Desulfatitalea tepidiphila: one gene and its partner. The protein of the gene in region 2 interacts with the protein of the main gene of each other region in a pairwise test. Links are inferred from orthologs where the notes say so. Each region holds a gene or a part of one and is shown on either strand. Other genes may lie near its edges. The genes, in order: dnaX and dnaE.

Region 1 (6,444 bases), 1.1 Mb from region 2 along the record:
CGCCGAAGGGCATTTTGAAATTCAGTCCGGGTTGAGCCGTTCGAACAAACGCCCCAAATCGTCGGATAACACCGACTGCGCCCGTGTCGATGGTGAAAAAACTTGAATAGAAGATTGCGGCCACGACCACGAGCGCTGCGATGACCAGCATTCCTCCTGGAATTTTCATGTTTTTGAACTGCTTTAACACATCTTCCACGTTGGGCGGCGGTCCGCTGCTTCGTTGCTGTTGATTTAGTTTTTCCCAATCCCAAGCCATATTAGCGTCACCTGCACTTTCTATGGGTTTGAATATTTGTGATACGAGTGAATTGCCGTTCAAAAAAATGGGCCACATCCCAGGCCATTTCACTCAGAATGTGGTGCCTTCACGCTCTTTTATAGTAATTTCAAATCCTTCCATAGCGTCACAATTTAAAGCGCAGATGTCTGTAAGTCAAGGAAAAATCGTTAAATCGAAAATGGCGGCGGAAAAGCCTGGTTCTGCCGCTATCCATCTGGTTCTGCCGCTATCCATTTGGATCGCTGGTAGCGCGTCGTTTCGCTTGACAAAACAAAAGCGGCTGATCTATGGCCCAGAGAAGTTTAAGGCATACCATACGAATTTTGATAAAATCAATAAACAGGCCAATGAGTTCTTATCGCCGCAACCGCAATCAATTTGTTCCCATCGGCAGCGTCATCGATAAGCTGATGCAGCACCATCGGCCGGTGAAAGATCGAGAACTGCTGCGAGTCTGGGAAGTCTGGGATCGTGCCGTCGGCACAGCCATCGCAGCCAACGCACGGCCAGCGGCCTTCAAGGGTGATACGTTATTGGTACATGTGAGTTCATCCACCTGGTTGCACCATCTGCGCTTTTTGGAACAGGACCTGATCGCCAAATTGAATGCTGAGTTGGAGCAGCCTTATATCCGGTCGGTTAAGATCAAGGTCGGGAACATTTAACCCGATGACCGAGGTTACCAAAGACGCCTTTTTTGATGGACAATTGCAGGTTACCCAATCGCTTGCCGGATACAGATTTTCCATTGATGCGGTTTTGCTGGCCGCCGTCATTCGACCCAAGCCAGGCGAATCTGTTCTGGATATGGGAACCGGTTGCGGCATAATACCGTTGATACTGGCGACCCGTTATCCAGGCGTTCAGATCACAGGCGTGGAAGTGCAGGCGGAACTGGCCAGGTTGGCACAACTCAATGTTGCCGAAAATCGATGCGACGATCAGATCAAAATTCGGCACGTCGATATGAAATTGCTTCCTGATCCTGAAACACCCGGGCCCTATGATTGGATCGTCACCAACCCGCCCTATCGTAGGCCCCAGACCGGTCGTTTGAATCCTAATGAACAAAGGGCATTGGCCCGGTTCGAGCTGAAGGTGGATCTGGCCCAATGGATGCGAACCGCCGCGAGGCTCCTCAAAGCGGGAGGGCGTTTGGCCACGATCTTTTCTGCGGCGCGAACCGTCGATCTACTTTGTCACATGCGACAGGCCGCCATTGAACCCAAATGGATTCAAGCGGTTCAATCTTATTGCGGGGATCCGGCCAAACTTGTGCTCGTCAAAGGCGTCCAGGGGGGCAGGCCCGGTTTGGACGTAGCATCGCCTCTCGTTGTCTACGAAAGGGATGGTCGTTATACCGAATCGGTGCAGGAGATGATGCGTCCTTGATCCTGAATTTTTTACGGCGCTGTTCGGCCAAGCCTTTTTGCGAATACATCAACCGTTGACACTGCGTATCAAAAAGGCTATTGAACCAAACCTGCACGCGGCCCCTTGGGAAATCCGGAGAGGTTGCCGAGTGGCTGAAGGCCCCGCTCTCGAAAAGCGGTATCCCGTTTACCCGGGATCGTGGGTTCGAATCCCACCCTCTCCGCCACGCCCAACAGTGTGATCGGAAAACAGATCCGCCATGGCCATGTGCATCCAAAGTCGTTTTACACGGAGAGATGTCCGAGCTGGCCGAAGGAGCACGACTGGAAATCGTGTGTGTCGTTTATAGCGGCACCGAGGGTTCGAATCCCTCTCTCTCCGCCATACCCTCCTTCATATGATTCCCTGTAACCCCATTTGATACTCCCCGCACTTGGACTCTGGGCGTGTGGCATCGGCCACATCGGCCACCTGTTCCACACACGCCGGGTTTACTGAATCGAGTTCAGGTAGTGTCCGTCCACAAATAGGCAGATTGGGTCGAGATCAAGGCGCACGAAAAATTTAACCGCAGGCATATAGTTGATATTCCGAGGATTAAATTCTTCGTGCAACGCCGATATTGGGCAAATTGGAGATTTGTGGATGGACACCAGTTAGAATCCCTGGGAAAGCGCAGGCCTTATTGCACCAGCCTACCAGGTGCGCTATAAGAACCATCTGAGTTGAATGATAGCAGAGGGAAAGCATCGTAATTGCCATGAGCTACTTGGTATTTGCCCGAAAATACCGGCCTCAGGATTTTGACGCCGTGGTTCAGCAGGCGCATGTCACGCGCACCTTGATAAATGCCATCGAGGCCGGACGAGTGGCGCATGCGATCCTGTTTGCCGGCCCTCGGGGCACCGGCAAAACGACCATCGCACGAATTCTGGCCAAGGCCCTGAACTGCGAACAGGGGCCGACCGGCAACCCTTGCGGACGATGTCGATCCTGCCTGGAGATTCAGAGCGGCCATGCGGCGGATGTTTTCGAGATCGACGGCGCCTCGAACAACAGTGTCGATCAGGTTCGTGAGCTTCGCGATAACCTGAAGTACATGCCATCCCACAGCCGCTATAAGATCTATATTATCGACGAAGTCCATATGCTCAGCCTGGCGGCTTTCAACGCCCTGCTCAAGACCCTGGAGGAGCCGCCGGCACACGTGATGTTCATGTTTGCGACCACTGAGCCGCATAAAATTCCGGTGACCATACTGTCCCGGTGCCAGCGGCATGATCTGCGCCGGATCGAGCTGGCGGCCATTGTTTCTCATCTCAAGGCTATCTGCGATCAAGAGCAGGTCAACATCGATGACCAGAGCCTGGATCTCATCGCCCAGGAAGCGGGCGGCAGCATGCGTGATGCATTGAGTCTTCTGGACCATGTATTGGCCTGCGCCGAGGCCGAGATTACGAGCGAGCTTGTGGCCGACTTGCTCGGCGCGGTCGAGCGCAGGCACCTGTTTGACGTTTCCGAAGCCGTCTTTTCGCGCGATGCCGCCGGCGTACTCGAGCAGATCGATGCGGTCTGGCGCCATGGCTTCGAGATAAAAAGGTTTTATGCCGATCTGGTCGCCCATTTCCACAACTTGGCGCTGGTCAAACTCGGGGATCGCGCCAGCCGTCTGGTCGATCTGCCCGCACACGAAATCAGGCAGATGGCGGCTCAGGTCAAAGAGGTGCCGGGGCCATTCTTGATTCAGATACTGGAATTGCTTTTCCAGGCAGAGCAGGGTATCAAATTTTCGAGCCAACCGAGGTTCGCGCTGGAACTGCTTTTTCTCAAACTGTTTCAAACACCGCCGGCGTTGTCCATCGATCGACTGGTCGCCGGGCTCGAACAGCTTCGTCAATCCGGACCTGCGGACCTGAAGAGGATGGTACCCCCAACCCCAGTTGCGACAAATCCTGAGACGGCGCCCATCTCGGACGAAGCGGAAGCTGGGGCCACGACACCACCCGCGAGACAGGATTCCTCTTCAAAGGTACAGGTACTTGAGATAAGAAATGTCGAGGGTGGAAACGGGGGCGGTGAAGACATTTGGGAAGTCATTTTAGGGCGTATAGATCAGGATAAACCGGCGTTGGGTGCGGTCTTGAGAAAAAGCCGGATCATTCCCCAGGGCAATGATTCCTGGGAGATAGAAGTCAGCGGTAACGACTTCAACCTCAAGAGCGTCCAACGCCAATCGAATCTTTTGCAACAATACTATTTAGAGGCCAGTGGCAGACAGCTGCAATTGAAATTGCTTTCAAATATTAAAGATATGGACGAACGGCAAAAGAGAAAGCAAAAAGGCGAAGAACTCAAACAGAAAGCACTTGGGCACCCCCTGGTGATGGACGCCTTGGAACTTTTCAGCGGAAAAATCGTGGACATTAAAGTGCCATAGGAGGTTTGGTGATGAAGGGTATGGGAAACATGATGAAGCAGGCCCAGAAGCTTCAGTCCAAGATGTTGAAAATGCAGGAAGAGTTAGCGGAAAAGACCGTCGAGAGCACGGCTGGCGGTGGAATGGTGAAGGCCGTCGCCAACGGCCGTCAGCAAATCGTTTCAATTTCCTTGGAAAAAGAGGTCGTCGATCCGGAAGATATTGAAATGCTGCAAGATCTTATCTTGGCAGCCGTCAACGATGCCTTGAACAAGGCACAGGAGATGGTCGCCTCGGAAATGGGCAAATTGACAGGTGGGTTCAACCTGCCGGGATTTATGTAGTGCCCATCCACAAATGGCCAATTGGCTCGATATCGGCGTTCTGCTCAAAATTTTATCCTCGGAATATTCGACATATACCTGCGGTAAAATTTTAGCATGCCTTGATCTCGACCCAATTTGCCTATTTCTGGATGGACACTATGTATACTTTTCTGATTTCATTTGATTCAATTTTCACTGTCGCGCACGAGAGAATTAGATGCAACATTATCCCGAATCCATCAGGTCGCTCATTCGAAGTTTCGCAAAGCTTCCCGGTGTGGGTGAGAAGACCGCCGAACGTCTGGCCATGCATGTATTGAAACGACCGCTCAACGAGGCAGAGGCACTGGCGCACAGCATCATGGACGTCAAGCAGAAGGTGAGACTCTGTCAAAAGTGTTACGGCCTGAGCGATGCTGAATTATGCCACATCTGCAGAGATCCGTCGCGGATGGCGTCCCTGGTGTGCGTGGTTGAACAACCGGCCGACATGATAGCCATCGAAAAATCGGGCGCCTTCAGGGGTATATATCATATCCTGGGCGGCACGTTGCTGCCCATGGAGGGCATTGGTCCACAAGATCTGCGTATCCGCGAACTTTTCGATCGCATCGCTTCCGGTGAAGTGAAAGAGATCATTCTGGCCACCGGTACGGGCGTGGAGGGGGAGTCCACGGCCGCCTACATCGCCCAACAACTCGCCGGCAAGGGGGTCATCGTTTCACGGATAGCCTCGGGTGTACCTGTCGGTGGTGATTTGAAATATATCGACAAAATGACTTTAAAATGTGCCTTGGATGGCCGCCATGCCCTCTGAAGAGTTAACAGCCGAATACCTTTTCGAATGCACCCAATGCGGCGAGTGCTGCAAGGGGTTCGGCGGCACTTACGTGTCATCTGAAGATATCGAACGCATCGCAAACTTTTTGAATCTTTCGCCGGATACGTTGCGACGTCGCTATTGCGCGCCTTCGGGGCGCCGGTTGGTGTTGGCGCAACAAGAAAATGGCTATTGTGTGTTCTGGGATCGGATTTGCACCATTCACCCGGTGAAACCCCGTATGTGCCGTATGTGGCCTTTTATTCCCAGTCTGCTGAAGGATGTCGATAATTGGTGGATCATGGCGGACTCTTGCCCGGGAATTCGACAGAACCTGGATAAGGCGTCATTGTCAGCTTGTTTGAGACGGATCATTGGAGACCTCGAGGGAGACTCCAGGTGTTGACTTTGCCGCAACGATGCGTGGGAGAAAGGCCGGGGCGCCCATGATCGGCGTATTCGATTCTGGAATCGGTGGACTTACCGTGGTCAAGGCGCTTTTGGAGCAGGTGCCGGGCCACGACATTACTTATCTGGGAGATACCGCCCGCACACCATACGGCAGCAAGAGCGCCGACACCATTATTCGGTATTCGATCAACAATACGGGTTTTCTGCTTCGAAAGGGCGCCCGCTTGATCGTCATTGCCTGCAATACGGCTTCCAGTTACGCTTTCGAAGCCGTGCGCGAGCAGTATCATCTGCCGGTGTTCGAGGTCATCGAACCCGGCGCCCGACAAGCCGTCGAACGATCAAGACGTCTGCGAATCGGCGTCATCGGCACGCGTGCTACCATCGCAAGCGGGGGCTATGAAAGGGCGATCAAGGCACTGCGTCCAGAGGCAAAGGTGGTGACCGCCGCCTGTCCTTTGTTGGTGCCCTTGGTCGAGGAAGGTTGGATCCGCAAGGCGGAAACGGCCATGATCGTCCGAAAGTACATGCATCCGCTTAAAACCATGCAGATCGACACGCTCATCCTTGGCTGCACCCATTATCCTGTCCTGCGCAAGGTTATCCAGCGCAAAATCGGCGCCCGTGTCGTGCTGGTCGATTCGGCCAATGCCATTGCGCAACGGGTAGGGCACTACTTCAACACCCACCCTTCGGACGGGCCCCAAAACGACCGACCTGGCCGGCTAAAGATTTTTGTGACGGATACGGCGGATCAATTTCAGAGGAGTGCACGCTTGATATTGGGTCGTTCGGTCCACATCGAATTGGCCGA
Region 2 (7,513 bases):
TCCATCTGGAGAGTTTGGCAATCTGATCCGGCTACACAAACAACGGCGTGAGCGCGCCGGCGATGCCGGCCAGGGTGGAAATCGGGAAAAACCGTTTGGGAATCGGGACGAACGGCAGGTGCATCGTAATAAAAAGCCCTACCGTCAGCGCATAACAGGCGACGGCCCAAAAGTCGATCTCCGCTTGCCACAGCAGCAGCCACAACGTGCCCAATGCGACCAGGTGAACAGCGGCAGCCACGACCTGGGCGCCGCCCGGTCCCAATGCCGCCGGCAGGCTATGGATGCCGTTGAGGCGGTCGCTCTCAATATCCAGAAGGGCGTAGATGATATCCGCGCCGCTGAGCCAGAAGAAAACGAAAAGGGCAAACAGTATCACCGAAAGGGAAAATCGTGCATGGCCGGCGGCGGCCACGAAGGCGCCCAACGGCGCCAGGGCCAGACACAAGCCGATGCCGAAATGGCAAAGGGCGGTATAGCGTTTCAACAGGGAGTATCCCAGCAAAGGGATCAGCGGCAGAGGCGACAGCCTCAGGCACCACGGTCCCAGCAGCGCACAGGCGATCAGATAGATCAGCAGGCCGCCCATGGCAATGACCAGCGCCAGGCGGACGCTCATGTGTCCGGCGGGCAGTTCGCGCCCGGCGGTGCGCGGATTGCGCGCATCGATGTGGCGATCGAAGATGCGGTTGAACGACATGCCGAAAATGCGCGCCCCCACAGCAGCCATGACGATCAGGGCCAAGACCCGGGAACCCGGCCATCGATGACCGGCGCCCATCCAGGCGCCGGTAAAGACCAACGGCAGACTGAAGGCCGTGTGCTCGATTTTGATAAAACGCAACACTTTTCCGATCATCGAACCGCCGCCGATCCTGTCAATGCCTGCCACACCCACTCCGCAAGCTGCTCACAAACCCTGTCGAGATTTTCCAGCAGCGTCTGGCGATCACAGGCCAACGCATTGTCGGTAATGCCCTTGACCATTTCACACGGCACACCATACAGGGCGGCGACCCTGGCGATGGCCGCACCCTCCATGTCCACCACGTCGGCCCGTTCTCCGCATCGCTTTCTCTGGATCGGATCGAAAACCGGCAGGTCGCAGGTGATCAGGCGAACCGGCGGCAAACCGTTTCCGATGCCCGACATGCAGACCTCCGGCTGGGGGGGCTTGCCGAACACCTCGTGATCTCCCTCCACGGCGTGGGTGATGTGTACCAGCCGCCCCACCCCCAACTCCTCCCGGTCATGCAGCGCGCCACATGCGCCGATGTTGATGATGCGATCGGTCCGGTGGGAAAGGATCAGTGCCTGGCAGGCGGCTGCGGCGGCCACCTTTCCGATCCGGCAAATGGCGATGCGCAGCCGTTCATCCGCCGGCGAGCGGTACACGACAAAAGGCCGCTCTTCCAACCGCTCCGCCTGGCTGCGTGCCAGAAACGGACGCGCTTCCCGATTCGTCGCAAAAATCAATCCGATCATACCAGAATTCCCGCCTCCACGGCCCGCTGGGACAAGGTGTCGATGGCCCGGCGCCCCATCTCCCCCATGTCGAGGCTGAAGTCGTTGACGAACATGTCGATGTGCGCCTCGAGCACCGCCTCGCTCATCTCTTGAGCATGCGCCCGAATATACGGCAGGGCGGCAGCCGGCTCCAGTCGCGCCAAGGCGATACTCTGACGGATCGCCGCTTCGAGTTGGCCGATCGTCTGTTCGGGCAGTCGTCGGTGAGCTGCCACACACCCCAGCGGAATCGGCAAACCGGTCAGCGTTTCCCACCAGGCGCCCAGATCGACGACGGCCTTGAATCCGAGGCTTTCGTAAGTAAAACGGCTCTCATGGATAATCACCCCGCAGTCCGCCTCGCCCGAATCGATGGCCTCCAGGATCTGGTCATAGCTCACGAAGCTGCGCTGTTCGGCCTCGGGCGCCCAGAGCCGGAACAGCAGGTGGGCCGTGGTCAACTCGCCCGGCAGCACCACCCGGCAGCCGGCCAAGTCCTCACGCCGAAGCGTGCGGCGGGACACCACCAACGGGCCGCACCCATATCCCAAAGCCCCACCGCTGGAGAGCAGCCGATATCTGTCCCGAACCTTCAGCCAGGCATAAAATGAGAGCTTGCTGACATCCAATCTTTCATCAAAGGCCATCTGGTTCAGGGTCTGGACGTCGTGCAGCGACACGGCCAGGCTGTGGCCCGGCAACGGCACCGCCCCGGATACCAAACCATTGAATATGAAGGTATCGTTGGGACAGGGCGAAAACCCCAATGAGATCCGCATCCCAGCCAACCTCTTGAATCCATTCAACGATCAAAAAACGCCGTGATGCAGTCCACCACGTAGGACAGCTGCTCCTGGGTGAGCTCGGGATAGATGGGCAGGGCCAGGGTTTCTTCAGCCGCGCGCTCGGCTTCGGGAAAATCCCCCCGGCCATAGCCCAAATCCGCAAAGCAGGCCTGCAGGTGCAATGGCACCGGGTAGTACACCTCCGTACCGACGCCCTGCTGACCGAGGAAATCCTTCAAGCCATCGCGCTGCCCGGACACCCGCACGACGAACTGATTGTAGATGTGCCGGCTTTGCACCTCGGCAGGCAGGATCACCCGATCCTCCAGGCCGGCCGCCTTGAATAACTGCCGATAGGTGGCGGCGTTCTGGCGACGCCCGCTCGTCCATTCGTCCAGATGATCGAGCTTGATCGCCACGACAGCGGCTTGTAAGGCGTCGATGCGGAAATTGCCGCCGATGATCTGATGGTAGTATTTAGGCTCCATGCCGTGTACGCGCAGCATGCGCAGGCGGTCATCCAACTCCTTGGATTGGGCCGTGACGAGTCCGGCATCGCCAAAAGCCCCCAGATTCTTTGAAGGAAAAAAGGAGAAACAGCCTAAATCTCCCATGGTGCCGGCACGCTGGCCCTGGTACTCGGCACCGATGGCTTGGGCCGCGTCTTCGATGACGGTCAGACGATACCGCCGACAGATATCCATCAGAAGCCCCATCTCCGCGCATTGGCCGTAGAGGTGAACCGGAATCACCGCCTTGACGGTAGCGCGCCGGCCGGCATTCATCTTCTCCAGCGTCTCCGCCAGACCATGGACATCGAGGTTGTAGGTCGTCGGCTCGATATCCACGAACACCGGCACTGCACCGAGTCGTGCAATCGCTCCGGCCGTGGCGAAAAAGGTATAGGGACTGGTGATCACCCGGTCTCCCGGTCCGATCCCCGCCGCCATGAGCGCGATGAGCAACGCATCGGTGCCCGAGGAGACGCCCACGGCATAAGGCACGTTACAATAGGCCGCAAGCTTGGCTTCCATCTGTTCGACATGCGGACCGAGAATAAAATACTGGCTCTCGCAAATCTCGTCGATGCATGGACGAATCTCCGACTTGATGCTTTGATACTGGGCCTTCAAATCCAGGAGGGGTACCTTCATGATAAATCCTCTTCAGTGTCCATCCACAAATGGCCAATTGGCCCGATATCGGCGTTGCCCGAAAAATTCAATCCTCGGAATATCGACCATATGCCTGCGGTTAAATTTTTCGTTCGCCTTGATCTCGACCCAATTTGCCTATTTGTGGACGGACACTCATTAGAAAAATCTCTATAGAGTATTGGAATGGTCCTGTTCCTTAACTTTACACTTAACACTTTAAACTTTACACTTTATTTTTTTTATCTTCTTCCGCCATACCCGTTCCGAGGCTTGAACCCGTTGACGGCTTTGATTTCACCGCATTGGGTCTGCACCGCCGGGTAGCCCAAAAGGGCATTGACTTCACGGCGCAGATCCTCTCCGGGCTGGAAACGCCAGTCTTCCGTGATGGCGATCACGGCTTCGACCTCGTCCGCCATCTTCAAGTGCAGCCATCCCAGGCAATCCCCCGGGTAACGCCGGATGATCTCGCGCAGGCGTTCCAGGTGCTTTTTGTCGGTCCGCTCCACTTGAATGTTGAAGTGAACCTCGGCGGTCCATTGCGTCTCGGCCTCTTCCATGGCGATGATGGTGTCGGCCAGAAGCTTGGCCCCTTTTTCATCCTTCTGGACCTTGCCTTGCACCAGGATCGGGCGATCGTCGGTCAACAGATGCTGGCAATCCGCATAGACCGAAGGAAAGATGACCACCTCGATGCCACCCTCCAGATCGTCGAGTTGCAGAAAGGCCATCAACTCTTCCTTCTTGGTTCGGATCACCTTGCTTCCGGTCACCATGCCGCCCATGCGCACCATCTGACCGTCGGCCACCTCTTCGATGGCGGTGGTCGTCGTGGTGCCGAACTTATCCATGGTCTTGTGGTGCGGTGCCAGCGGATGTCCAGTGATATAAAACCCGAGGGATTCCTTTTCACGCGCCAGTCGTTCGCGCTCGGACCACTCCGGAATTTTAGGCAGCCCCGGCGGATCGATGGAGAGGTTGCAGCTCGCGCCATCGTCAAACAGCCCCATCTGGGGGTCGCAGCGCTCCCGCTGGACCTTCTGCCCGTATTCCAGGGCATCTTCCAAAATGGCCATCATCTGGGAACGATGCGCCCCTGTGGAATCGAACGCACCGCAGGCGATCAGGCTCTCTACCACCCGCTTGTTGACCTTGCGCAAATCCACCCGTTCGCAAAATGCGATCATCGATTCGTAGGGCCCGTTTTGGCGCCGTTCTTCCACGATGGCCTCCACCGCCCCCTCGCCCACATTCTTCACCGCGACCAAACCGAAATGAATTTTGCCATCGGCCACGGTAAAGGTGGTATCGCCGCCGTTGATATCCGGCGGCAGAACGTCGATCTGGTGTTTGCGGCATTCGTTGATGTATTTGACCACGCCGTCGATGGAGTGCATTTCGCTGGTCAGCAGGGCGGCGATGAACTCCACCGGGAAATGGGCCTTCAGATAGGCGGTCTGATATGCGATCAGGGCATAGGCCGCGCTGTGCGATTTGTTAAAGCCGTAGCCGCCGAACTTCTCCATCAGGTCGAACAGGGCGACCGCCTTTTTTTCGTCGTGTCCGTTCTCCACCGCACCCTTGACAAACCGCTCGCGGTGTTCGGCCATCATGGCCGCGATTTTCTTTCCCATGGCCTTGCGCAGCCCGTCGGCTTCGGCCATGGTGTAACTGGCCAGGGCGCTGGCAATCTTCATTACCTGCTCCTGGTAGACGATTACCCCGTAGGTCTCTTTAAGAAGGGGTTCGAGATCAGGCAACATGTATTCGACGGCTTTTCGGCCATGCTTGCGCTCGACGAAATCATCCACCATGCCGCTGTCCAACGGACCCGGTCGATAGAGAGCCACCAGGGCGGTGACGTCATCGAAGGACTCCGGCTTCATGCGCACCAGCAGGTCTTTCATGCCCGAACTTTCCAGCTGAAAAACGCCGGTGGTATCCCCTTTGCCCAGGAGCTCGTAAGTCGCCGCGTCGTCAAAATCGATATTGGCCAGGTTTGGCGGGGTTTTGCCCTGCTGTTCGATGAGCTTGAGGGTGTTGTCGATGACCGTTAGGTTGCGCAGCCCCAGAAAGTCGAATTTGACCAGTCCGATCTTCTCCACGTGTTTCATGTCGAACTGGGTGACCACTTCGCCCTTTTTACCCTTATACAACGGAAGATAATCGACCAGCGGTTTGTCGCCGATCACCACGCCGGCGGCATGAGTCGACGCATGCCGGGGCAACCCTTCCAGGGTGCGGCTGATGGCGAACAGTTCGGCCACATCGGGTCGGGTGCTCTCGAGTTCGCGCAGCTTGGGCTCCTGGGCCAGGGCTTCGTCCAGGGAGATATTGAGCACGTCGGGCACCAGCTTGGCGATGGCGTCCACTTCGCCCAGGGGAATGTCCAGTGCCCGTCCCACATCGCGAATCACGGCCCGGGTCTTGAGCTTTCCAAAAGTGATGATCTGGGCCACATAATCCCAGCCGCCGTAACGCTCTACCACGTACTTGAAAACTTTCTCGCGGCCGTTGATACAGAAGTCCACGTCGATATCCGGCATGCTGATGCGGTCGGGATTGAGAAAGCGCTCGAAGATCAATCCGTGGGCCAGGGGATCCAGGTCCGTGATGCCCAGTGAATAGGCCACCAGGCTACCGGCCGCCGAACCGCGGCCGGGCCCGACGGGAACGCTGTTTTGCTTGGCGTAATTGATGAAATCGGCCACGATCAGGAAGTATCCGGGAAACCCCATCTTGTTGATCACCCCGATCTCATATTCGAGACGCTCCCGGTAGATCTTATCGTCGGCATCCGGACGCTTGGCGCGAATCAGCGCCCACACCCGCTCGAAACCCTCATGCGCCTTGCGGGTGAAAAGTGCTTCGGCACTCAACCCGGATGGATCCGTGAAGAGCGGAAAATGGTAGCTCTTGAAATCGAAGCTGACATGGCACCGTTCCGCAATGGCTACGCTGTTTTCGATGGCACCGGGAAAATCCTTGAAATAGGAGATCATCTCCTCTTTTGACTTGAAGTAGAGTTGATCGGTGCGAAAGCGAAAACGTTCGGCATCGTTGACGGTCTTGCCGGTCTGTACGCACAGCAGCACATCATGAGCGCGCACATCGCTCTTATCCAGGTAGTGGCAATCGTTGCTGGCCACCAGCGGGATGGAGAGTTCGGTGCTCATGTCGCGCAGGGCCGCGTTGACCACGTCCTGCACGTCAATGCCGTTGTTCTGCACCTCCAGGAAGAAGTTGCCCGCTCCGAAAAGCTCTTGATAGAACAGGGCCGCTTCCCGCGCGCGTGCCAGGTGACCGGCTTTGATCAACTGGGGGATCTCGCCGTGCAGGCAGGCCGACATGCCGATGAGACCTTCGTGGTGCGCCTGAAGAATTTGCTTATCGATGCGCGGCCGGTAATAAAACCCTTCGGTCTGCGCCAGCGTGGCCAGCCGGCAAAGATTGCGGTATCCCGTCTGGTTTTCGGCCAGCAGCACCAGGTGGGTGAGGCCTTTGGCGTCCTGCGGGGTCTTGTCCGCCATGGTGCGCGGTGCGACGTAGCATTCGCAGCCGATGATCGGCTTGATCCCGCCCTTGACCGCCTTTTCATAAAATTCGAGCACATTGAACATGGTGCCGTGGTCGGTGATGGCCACGCTGTGCATGCCGAACGCCTTGATCCGCTCGATCAACGCATCCAGGCGGATAGCGCCGTCGAGCAGGCTGTACATGGTATGCACATGAAGATGGACGAAATCGGTCGGCGTTTCGCTCATCGTCCGTCCCTACTGCTCCACCCGGTAATTAGGCGCCTCTTTGGTGATGATGACGTCATGGACGTGGCTTTCACGCAACCCGGCGGCGGTGATCCGCATGAAGCGGGCTTTGTCGCGCAACTCTTCGATGGTGCGGCAGCCCACATAGCCCATGCCGGCCTTCAGGCCGCCGATGAGCTGATGGATATTGCCGGCCAGGGAGCCGCGGTAAGGCACACGCCCGACGATGCCTTCGGGCACCAGCTTGTCGTCTTCTTCCTGTTCGGTTTGATAATAGCGATCCTTGCTGCCTCGCCGCATC

The links.
Region 1: the proteins of dnaE (region 2) and dnaX interact in binary tests that used the Escherichia coli proteins (3 or more experiments, as listed by UniProt). The link is inferred for Desulfatitalea tepidiphila from one-to-one orthologs.

Annotation. Positions count from the first base shown.
Region 1 is NZ_BCAG01000003.1:1,226,278-1,232,721, forward strand. The notes cover bases 1,799-4,755. They hold dnaX (DNA polymerase III subunit gamma/tau), read left to right. Parts: upstream 1,799-2,417; coding sequence 2,418-4,094; downstream 4,095-4,755. Other genes in these bases: DFT_RS10130 (YbaB/EbfC family nucleoid-associated protein), read left to right, coding at 4,106-4,417; recR (recombination mediator RecR), read left to right, coding at 4,617-4,755. In the rest of the region: FtsH protease activity modulator HflK, read right to left, coding at 1-259; DFT_RS10105 (DciA family protein), read left to right, coding at 631-948; DFT_RS10110 (tRNA1(Val) (adenine(37)-N6)-methyltransferase), read left to right, coding at 953-1,675; more of recR, read left to right, coding at 4,756-5,216; DFT_RS25010 (YkgJ family cysteine cluster protein), read left to right, coding at 5,206-5,625; murI (glutamate racemase), read left to right, coding at 5,666-6,444. UniProt on the Escherichia coli protein: Part of the beta sliding clamp loading complex, which hydrolyzes ATP to load the beta clamp onto primed DNA to form the DNA replication pre-initiation complex.
Region 2 is NZ_BCAG01000003.1:2,345,343-2,352,855, forward strand. What follows is about bases 3,488-7,513. They hold dnaE (DNA polymerase III subunit alpha), read right to left. Parts: upstream 7,213-7,513; coding sequence 3,688-7,212; downstream 3,488-3,687. Other genes in these bases: guaB (IMP dehydrogenase), read right to left, coding at 7,222-7,513. Outside these bases: DFT_RS15025 (UbiA-like polyprenyltransferase), read right to left, coding at 32-859; DFT_RS15030 (5'-methylthioadenosine/S-adenosylhomocysteine nucleosidase family protein), read right to left, coding at 856-1,485; DFT_RS15035 (1,4-dihydroxy-6-naphtoate synthase), read right to left, coding at 1,482-2,285; DFT_RS15040 (DegT/DnrJ/EryC1/StrS family aminotransferase), read right to left, coding at 2,309-3,445. UniProt on the Escherichia coli protein: DNA polymerase III is a complex, multichain enzyme responsible for most of the replicative synthesis in bacteria. This DNA polymerase also exhibits 3' to 5' exonuclease activity. The alpha chain is the DNA polymerase catalytic subunit.